Regions from separate parts of the Steroidobacter denitrificans genome, predicted to be linked through region 1. Evidence: riboswitches for the same ligand, from Rfam matches in the RefSeq annotation. Region 1 holds a riboswitch; each other region holds the start of a gene.
The links. Region 1 has a riboswitch for cyclic di-GMP ahead of ACG33_RS01755 (M23 family metallopeptidase). Riboswitches for the same ligand answer to the same signal wherever they lie in the genome.

Region 1 (3,276 bases):
CGTCGACGATGATCACTTCGCCGTTGCGCACGATGTACTCGACATCACGGTGATACAGGGAATGCGCCCGCAAGGCGGCATTGAGATGATGCATCAGGCGAATGTTTGCGGCGTCGTACAGACTCTCACCCGGCTGCAGCAGGCCTGTCTCCACGATCAGTTCCTCGGCGCGCTCGTGGCCGGCATCGGACAGGTGGACCTGCCGCGACTTCTCGTCGGCCCAGTAATCGCCTTCGCCCTCTTCGCTTTCCTGGCGCCCGAGCCGTGGTGCCAGCGCGTTGATCTTGACGTATAGCTCGGTGCTTTCTTCCGCCGGTCCGGAGATGATCAAGGGCGTACGCGCCTCGTCGATCAGGATGGAATCGACCTCATCGACGATGGCGAAAAACAATTCGCGCTGAACACGATCCTCCAGCCGGAATGCCAGATTGTCCCGCAGATAGTCGAAGCCGAACTCGTTGTTCGTGCCGTAGGTGATATCGCAGGCATAGGCGGCCCGCTTCTCCTCGGATGACTGGCCGCTCTTGATCACGCCGACCGTCAGCCCCAAGAACCGGTACACCGCCGCCATCCATTCCGAGTCGCGCTGAGCCAGGTACTCGTTGACGGTGACGACATGTACGCCTTTGCCAGGCAGGGCATTCAGATAGGCGGGCAAGGTCGCGACCAGGGTCTTGCCCTCGCCCGTACGCATCTCGGAAATCTTGCCCTGGTGCAAGGTCATGCCGCCGATCAGCTGCACGTCGAAGTGGCGCATGCCCAGTACGCGCCGGGCTGCCTCGCGCGTGACGCCAAAAGCTTCCGGCAGCAGACTGTCCAGGGAGGCCCCCGCTGCCAGTCGTTCGCGGAATTCAATCGTCTTGCCCCGCAGCTGCACGTCGCTCAGCGTCTTGAGCGACTCCTCCAGCGCGTTGATGCAGCTGACATTTCGGGTGTAAGTGCCCAACAGCCTGTGATTACGGCTGCCGAACAGCTGCGCAAACCAATTCGCCACGCTGGAACTCCGAAGAATGAGCAGGGGAGAAAGCCGGTTATTGTACACCCACACCGTTTTTCAACGCAGGCGGATAAAATTCCGCCGGTGTTTTACCCGCAAGCCGCGGCCGGCCCGACACCCCATCTTAATCCGCAGGCGGCTTTTCCGCAGACGGCGCGGTGGATGCGATATCCGTCCCGGACGGAGTTCAACGGCGCACAAAACTCATCGGATCGACGGCACGTCCCTGCCTGAGCACCTCGAAATGCAGATGCGGACCGGTGGAACGGCCCGTAGAGCCGATGAGGGCGATGGACTGGCCCTTCTGCACCGTATCGCCGACCGCGACCAGCACCTTTTGATTATGGCCGTAACGCGTCACATAGCCGTCGCCATGATTGACTTCCACCGTAGTGCCGTACCCGAAGCGCTCCTTGGCGTAGGTCACGACGCCCGAGGCCACCGCGACGACTTCCGAGCCTGCCGGACCGGCGAAATCGACGCCTCGATGGAACGCCTTGCGCCCGGTGAACGGATCGGTGCGAAGGCCGTAATAGGAGGATATCCAGCCTTTCGCCACCGGGCGTCCACCCGGCACGATCTGCTGGCTGAGATTGCGCGTGGAGATCAGACTTTCCAGCACACTCAGCTGCCGCTCGCGATCCCTGATCTGATGAGCCAGGTCGTCGAGCATGACGGTCAAGTCGCTGGAGGTCGCCACCGCGCCTTCGACCAGGCCCTCGGGTCCGCCGACGGCCGGCTCGGAATCGAAATTGAACTCGCCTTTATCGAGGTTCGCCATTTCCGTCAGTCGACGACCGAGCGCATCCAGGCGAATCATACGGGCATTCATCTGTCCGACACGACCTGCCAGCGCATCGAGCCGGTCCTGCAGTTCACGACGTGTCTTGAGTACCTGTCCGCGCTGCTCCTCCAGCCGAACGCCCCACTCGCCGACTTGTGCAGCGGGATCCTTGACCAGGCCGCTACGCCCCAGTTGTACACCTGCCGCCAACACGATGGACAGTACGGCGAGTACGACTGCGATCGATACACCCATCGCCAACGGTCGACCGAGTTCGAACTGGCGAGCCCGGCCCAGTCGCCGCGAGAAAACGATCACATTCATGAGATCCGCTCCCCGGGAGCGGTATCACAGGTGCGCGCCGCGGCGGCGGGTGCGAGCGGTATTTGAGATATCAGGCGAGTCGGTCCGAATCGGATCTGCGGTCCTCGGCAGCGCGCGCTCTTTAGGTTTAATCTCACTGTATCCAACTCGCGTCCGATTAAGAATTCCGCTGCGCCCATATCATTCCTGAGCCAGCCGCCGGCAGACGGCGAGCTCGCGGTTGGATTCGCGCGCGGTGGACGCCAACTCGATAAATTCGTGTTGTACATCCTGGCAACCCCGCTATCGTAGCCCGACATCGCGAACCTTAGACCGGTGGCTTTGCGTCCCCGCCTTTCGGCAGGTTTGCCCTGAGCAGTATCTTCTTCAAGGATCCGGAATATGCAGAATCAACCCCTCAAAGATCAAGCACTGGCATGTGCGTCCTGATGTATTTCAGCTGATGTCCGACCATTTGAAGCCTCTGAGCGCCGGCCTCGGCCCCCTGTTCGAGTCCCTGGAACGGCGTTCGCTGACGGTACTCGATCTCACCGCACGGGTCCGGAAATCGCTGGAAGGACCAGAGAAAAATCACATAATATCAGCCAGTTATCGAGGCGAGACACTGATCGTGGCGACCGATTCCGCCGCCTGGTGTCCCTATATCCGCTACGCCCAGGACATTCTGCTCGCCCGCCTCAACCAGACCGGAGAGACCCGGTTCACAAAAATCAAAGTCAAGGTGGGGCGCAAGGATCCGTCGCTCCGTGACGGGTGACAATGCGCGGCACCCGAGGAGGAGTCCGGCCGGCTTCGACATCTTCATGAACCCGACGGCTCCGGCCTGCAGCGCCACGCTCGGCAGCTAAGCGCTCGCCATCGCAGCGACGGGCAGGTAGGAAATCGGCGCATCCTTCACATCGTCGAAGATGACTTCCTCCCAGGCCGAGGGCGTATCGATCAGCTTGCGCGCCAGCTGGTTGTTCAATGCATGTCCGGATTTGTAGCCGCTGAATTCACCGATCAGGCTGCGGCCCAACAAATACAGATCGCCGATCGCGTCCAGGATCTTGTGCTTGACGAATTCGTCTTCGTAACGCAGACCATCCTCGTTCAGGATACGATAATCGTCCAGCACGATCGCATTTTCCATCGTGCCGCCCAACGCCAGATTCCTGGCACGCAGGAATTC
Region 2 (3,276 bases), 1.7 Mb from region 1:
CTCGACCCTGTAATCAATATCAGTCATCCAAGATCTCGACGCCAATGATTCGCACCAGATACGTATTCGCCATTGGTTTTTCGGCGCTTCAATTTGACAAATACAAGTCGCGATAGAGGTTGATATACGCGTCTCCCATCGATTTCGATGAGAATCGTTCGGACAATTCTGCTTTTGCCGTTGCAGCCAACGATAGTCGAAACTTATCGTCGTTATATAGGCGAAGTATTGCTGAACGAATTGATAACGGGTTGGCCGGCGGGATCAATAGAGCCGTCCTTTCGTGCTGAAGAACTTCAGCTAATCCGCCTACGTTGCTAGCGCAAACTGGAGTGCCGGCACACACCGCCTCTAGCAGGGTATATGGCAATCCCTCATGCTGCGAAGGTATGAGGAGAAGGTCTGCGTGTGCCGCAAATCTTGCTCCATCTGATCTGAACCCGTGGAAGACAATCGATGCTTCCCGCGGGCCGCGTTTAGCCAAAGTAGTAAGTGTATAGTACAAGGGACCGTCGCCAACAATATGCAACTTGATCTTATCTGGAACGTCCAGATCTTGCATGGCATCAATCGCATATTGCACACCCTTCACATTCTCTAACCGCCCGAGCACCACTAAATTGAAATACTCCTTTGAGAACTCTTCAGGGCGTATAAGATTAGAAATTCGTGAAGAATCTATACCATTATGAATGATCCTAGAGGCCATGCCTTCGTGTTCGGTCAAACAGGATAGCCGTAGTTCCTCGGTTACATAGACAACGGTAGCTTCGACTCGTCGAGAAAGACTGTTCTCGAGTTTTCTATAAACATTGCTAGTCAGCCGCTGTAGCACACTCCCCCTTCCAACTTCAACTCGACCATGCTCGGTCTTTACAAGCGTGAATCCTTTACGAGGGCGTGCCAACGCCGCCAGAATGGTCGCCTTGTAACCATGCGTATGAACAACATTATAGGTTTGTAGAACAGACCGCAGATCGAACAAGGCTTGAAAATCGAAGCGCCTGCCATTTCCGGTTATGTATGGGTCCGCACCCAGCGCTCGTGCTTGTGTAGCCAACTCTCGATCATGCAACAAGATTAGTTTACATGTGATCGATTGATTTTGTAGATGATCGAGTAGGCTAAGAATCTGGCGTTCAGCGCCTCCAAAAAATTCGCCTGGTGCTACAATAGCTAGCTTGAGATTCATTTATTGGATCCTCTTCGCCGTTAACGCATCATCACCGTGTTGCCAATTAGCGACAGCGAAAACAACAGAACAACTGTGGACCCGAATAATTGACATGAGGCTGGTGGTGAATCTGCCTGTCGCATCAAAGATACTATTGCGCGCCCAAAAGTAGCCTTCCATACTCCGTTTCGCTCGAAGGGCAAAGCTGCTGTAAGGCGGTGACGCAAAGCTTCCGGTCAACCGGCCAGCTCACAATTGAGATCTAAGTTGTGGGGTTATTAGAGGGAATGGGTCATGGATCACAGATTTTATTCATGCTTTCTGCTTGAGTGCATACCATTGGTTGGACTGCGTCTTTCAATACCCTTCCCGATTTTATCGTGCGCATCGACACCAAGACCACTTTGAGCCAACTGGCTTAGTAGTTTGGTATTGATAACAGCCACAATTTGAACTGATAGCAAGTTCTGAGAAGTACTCATGACAAAATTTTCCTTATCCACAGGCATGGCTTCGGTCATATGCACCATTAGCTCGATCGTCCTTGTACCCACCACCCAAGCCGCGCCTACAATCACCACTGTCTCTGGAACCGCAGCTCACGGTGAATTGATCACTGTAAGTGGTTCGGGATTTGGCACCCGTGGCGCATATAACAATAGTGGCATATCATGGAAATCGGGTAAATTTCTCAATTTTCGGTTCAAGGATTTCGAAGATCGTCAACTCAATTCGGACGGCTTCTATGCGCAACGAGGCGGCAGTTCCTGGTCAGCAAATTCATCGGAGCTATCCGTCCAGTCTGGGGGCCCAACCAACTCAGGCGGTTATCTCCGCCGTGCCTTTTCTTCATCGGAGAGTGGGGGCGTCTCAACAGACGTATCTGGCGCGGGAAATCAGCTATATACGACCTTCAAGTTTATGATGCCATCCAACACGCAGTCTGGAAAATTTTTTCGATTTTACGCTAATTCACCTCAGAACAATATTTACCTCTCCGCTGGATGCGGAACCTCGTACCAGGTTCGCGGCTATTCAGAATGCACCGCCGGAACATGCAGCCCAACGACAGAATGGGGATCCGGCCCTTCACTTCAGGCTGGCAAATGGCACCGGATCGAAGTTTGGGCTGACGCTAGCTCCAACACGTTCTCAGTATCTGTAGACGGTACTCAGGCTTGGAGCAAGAACAACTGGCTAGCATCCACTCTTGGCCTGAATTCACATACCATAGATTATCCAAACATGATCGATAGCGCAGAACGAGGCTGCGGCACCGCTGGTTCTTACAACATCGATGATATTTTTATCGACTTCACGCGGGCTCGCATAGAGATAGGCGACGCAGCCACATGGTCGGCGGTTCGTCAAAAGGAAGTCCAGCTGCCTATTTCTTGGGCAAATGGATCCGTTCAGTTCCGCGTAAATACCGGTGAGTTTTCCTCCGGAAAGCAGGCATACTTATACGTGATCGACTCCAGCGGTAACGTCAACAGTCAGGGATATCCGATAACGATCGGCACCACCAGCAAAGCTTTGGCCTCGCCGACTCCTCCGACTAACGTATCTGTTCAATAGTTATTCTGCTTTGTTCACTATATAACAAGGCCCAGGTAGTCATACTTGGGCCTTGTTGTTTTACGAAATCTCTCCTACTCCCTGAGGCACTACTATACGCTGTCCCTAATGAACGATTTTAGAATTTCATACTCCGGCGTCAACTCTACCTGCTCTACATAAACATCATACACTGCAAAAGGTGCACTTTTAATGAGCGCAATATTCTTGGTGTAGGGTTCCCTATTATCTATAGCTAGTCCGCGGAGCTTTTCATTTAGGATGCGCCATGCATTCCGATATCCGGTATTGAGCAAGGCCCATTCCCTTGGCTTAAAAGTATGTGCCTCATCACGTATTCTGCACAGTGCGCTCGGAAGCTCATTATCACTCGCAAGTATTCCCGTCTCTGCCGTGATATGACTTTTGTTAAACCCCCGATTCTCGCGAGAAATAACAACTGGAACCCCCGAGAAAAGACATTCGTATACGCCTCGATTCGCCCCTTCTCTCCGCGTTAGCATTACACCTGCACGAGAACGACG
Region 3 (3,276 bases), 710 kb from region 1:
CGATGCCGTTGCACGACCGTCGCTTACACTGATGACGATACCCGTCGTAGCGCCTACATGGCTATCGGCCGGCGAACCACTGAGCCGACCGGTTGCCGTATCGAAATTTGCCCAGACAGGCTTGTTCTGGATCGAGAAGCCCAGCGTATCTTTATCGGCATCACTGGCGCTGGGAACGAACGAGTAGGCCGCTCCGACATCGATGCTGCCGGGCGGCGTGCCGCTGATCTTCGGCGCCGCATTGGGCTTCTCCTGGACGACGATGGAAAAGGCGCTCAGCATCGCCGAGGCACGCCCGTCGCTCACGCCGATAACGATGTTCGCATAGTTGCCGACCTCGCCGGCCGAGGGCGTGCCGCTAAGCCGGCCGGTGCTGCTGCTGAAAGCAGCCCAGCTCGGACGGTTCGATATCGAGTAGGTCAGCGTATCACCGTCAGGATCGTTGGCGGACGGTTGGAATGAATAGGCCTGCCCTGCTTGAACCGCTGCCGCAGGGGTGCCGCTGATCGTCGGGGCGCGATTGTCGGATCGCACTTCGATGGAAAATGGCGCCAAGGCTGTGCCGGCTTTGCCGTCGCTTACGCTGATCGTGATATTGGCATAGCGTCCAGCCCGGTTCACACCAGGCGTGCCGCTGAGCCGGCCGGTGCTGGTGCTGAAGCTGGCCCAGGAAGGACGGTTGGAAATGGAGAACGACAACCGGTCACCGTCCGCATCCGTCGCGACGGGCTGGAACAGGTAGGCCTGGTTCACCAGAACCGAACCGCTCGGCACACCCGAAATCACCGGTGCCGCATTCACAGCAGGCGACGGCGGCAGATTGCGAGAATGGATACGGATCTTGAACGGACCGACGGAGCGTGTATCTCGCCCGTCGGTCACGGAAATGACGATATCCTCCGTCTCACCTACACTGGCGTCGTCGGGTGTACCGGTCAGCCGCCCCGTCTCGACGCTGAACTGCGCCCAGGCAGGCTTGTTGGTCACGGTAAACTCGAGAAAATCGCCGTCGGCATCGCTGGCCACGGGCATGAACGAGTACACCTCGCCTGCCTGCACCGCTGCAGGCGGCGTGCCCGCGATCTCCGGCGGACTGTTTTCGATGAGAGTCGACTCCACCAGTTGCGATGCCGGCGGCACAGTGCCCGCCGCCGGATCCTGGGAATCTCCACCTCCACCTCCACCTCCGCACCCGCTCAAAACCAGCGCGGCCAGCAACAGCGTTGCGCATTTGTTGAGAATCGTAACACTGCTCATACCTTGCACCTTTGCGTCGTATTGCGCCCGAGGCCACAAAATGATTGCGAGCGATAAATTCGAGGTGGGGCAATGAGCAAGCGCCGCAGGTATGCGCCGTTGGAGCGGCGAGACGCCGCAGGTACGCAACGTGTGCCTGCGAGGCGCCGGTCAACACATGATCTCCGGTCGCTAATGGCGACGTGGTTCATGCGGCAACCCCGCTGTCGTAGGATGGAATCCCGTAGACCGGAAGCTTTGCGTCCCCGTCTTTCGACGGGTTTGCCCGTAACCAATGTTTGCTGCTCCTGTTTCCGTATCTTTGCTCGCGCAACGCACCGCATTGCACGCCGCTATCGTTCGCGCCTGGGGAAGGAACATGCAAAGGAGGAAGATCAAAGGATGACGATAGAGACTCGCATGGAGATTCCTACCGGCAACCCCGCTATCCTGCGCCCTCGCGCGTTCGGACCGGAGGCTTTGCGTCACCGCCTTTCAGCGGTTCTGCCCTTGCGTAGCGGCATCGAGTAGACATCACCAAATATGTGTTTGCAATTGTCGTAGGGCGACGACAGCTCAGTGCAGCACCCGTCTCATTTCACGTAAGTGCGCCAATCGGATGACGCATGCAGACATCGTCTCGAGACGCCGCGGCGCCTGCGCCCGACGACTGAGCAGGCAGGGAGCGGACGAGGAGTACGGCTGCAGCGTGAATACAGAATGTGGCAGGCCGCGGAATGGAGCCGCTGAGGATGCCGTGAGGCGCTGGGGAAGGAGGCAGGAATCAGCCGATCAAGGCATCGCGCGGTGTTCCGCCGCGTGATGCGCCAAGAGATCCTGTCTACCGGATTTATTCCGGCAGCTTATATCCGTGCTGATCGATCAGGCGGATGCAGGCCTCCGCCAAATAGGGGTCATACAGTCGCCCTGCTCCACGTCTGATCTCTTCGATGGCCGCGGCCATGTCGGCGGCAGGGCGGTACGACCGGGATGAGCACATTGCCTCGACCGTATCGGCAATCGCGAGGATACGCGCTTCCAGCAGGATATCCGTCGCCTTGAGACCTCGTGGATAGCCGCTGCCATCATAGCGCTCATGACTTTGATAAATGATATCGGCGATAGGCGCGCCAAAATCGATATCTGCCAGGAGCTGGCAACCCTCATCGACATGGGTACGCATCAGGGCCAGTTCGGTTTCCGTCAATGGCGCCGGCTTGGAAAGAATGGAGGCCGGCACAGCGATGTTGCCGATGTCGTGCAGCATCGCTGCAACTCGTAATGCGTGCTGACGCTCGCCATCCAGGCCGGCTTCACGCCCGATTGCCACCGCCAGCGCGGCCAGGCGCCGTGCCGAACCTGCGGTGTAGGGGTCGTGGTGTTCGCCGACACGCACAAAGGAGTCGATCATGCCCTGCAGCGCAACGTCGGCGCGCTGGAACGATTTGAGTGCCTGTGATTGTGCGCGCTTCATCTGAATGATGCGCAGCAAGCTGTCCGCGAGCATGAGCAATCCCTGCTGATCATCCTGAGCATAGTCGGCATCCCGGTTGGCCACCCCAAGCACCGCCACGACTTCATCGTTCACCACGGCGGGCACCGCTAGATATCGCCCTAGTGCCGGCAGTCCGTCCTGCTGGGCCTTCGGTTGAGCATCGCTGCCGGCAACGGCCTGCCGGCCTTTGATGCACGCTTCCAGGAATTCACCCGGCTGAATCGAACGCGGCGCAGGACTCACCAGCACCGCCTGCCGTTGAGCGGTATCGAACCAGCCCGCCAGGCAAGGGTTCTTCGCATGATCGACGAAGTGTAGCCAGGCCAGCGGACTGTTTATCACGGCGGCGGTCTGCTCCAGGGCATATCGAAGAATCGTAGCCTCATCGGCGCTCGTGGAACCTCTCAGTAGATCGATCACCGCTGTCTGTCGCAATTGAGCGACGCGACCAGTTGTATCCCGCTCGCGCAAACGCTGATTTTCCGTTTTCAGCCCAGCCATCTGCGCTTGCATGCTGGCATGCGCCTGCTGCATCTCCGCCAGGG

Region 2: it holds a riboswitch for cyclic di-GMP, as region 1 does, so the genes downstream of both, ACG33_RS16155 (hypothetical protein) here and ACG33_RS01755 (M23 family metallopeptidase) in region 1, are expected to answer to the same signal.
Region 3: it holds a riboswitch for cyclic di-GMP, as region 1 does, so the genes downstream of both, ACG33_RS14245 (putative Ig domain-containing protein) here and ACG33_RS01755 (M23 family metallopeptidase) in region 1, are expected to answer to the same signal.

What each region holds. Positions count from the first base shown of each region.
Region 1 covers NZ_CP011971.1:408,532-411,807, reverse strand. The annotation lists gene secA (preprotein translocase subunit SecA) at 1-994, opposite strand, end outside; gene ACG33_RS01755 (M23 family metallopeptidase) at 1,185-2,105, opposite strand; cyclic di-GMP riboswitch class I at 2,375-2,465, opposite strand; gene ACG33_RS01750 (DciA family protein) at 2,548-2,862, shown strand; gene lpxC (UDP-3-O-acyl-N-acetylglucosamine deacetylase) at 2,950-3,276, opposite strand, start outside.
Region 2 covers NZ_CP011971.1:2,213,368-2,216,643, forward strand. The annotation lists gene ACG33_RS15745 (GNAT family N-acetyltransferase) at 1-27, opposite strand, end outside; gene ACG33_RS15750 (glycosyltransferase family 4 protein) at 89-1,192, opposite strand; cyclic di-GMP riboswitch class I at 1,363-1,457, shown strand; gene ACG33_RS16150 (hypothetical protein) at 1,483-1,656, opposite strand; gene ACG33_RS16155 (hypothetical protein) at 1,655-2,752, shown strand; gene ACG33_RS15755 (glycosyltransferase) at 2,845-3,276, opposite strand, start outside.
Region 3 covers NZ_CP011971.1:3,169,465-3,172,740, forward strand. The annotation lists gene ACG33_RS14245 (putative Ig domain-containing protein) at 1-1,257, opposite strand, end outside; cyclic di-GMP riboswitch class I at 1,448-1,533, opposite strand; cyclic di-GMP riboswitch class I at 1,669-1,755, opposite strand; gene ACG33_RS14250 (HD domain-containing phosphohydrolase) at 2,087-3,276, opposite strand, start outside.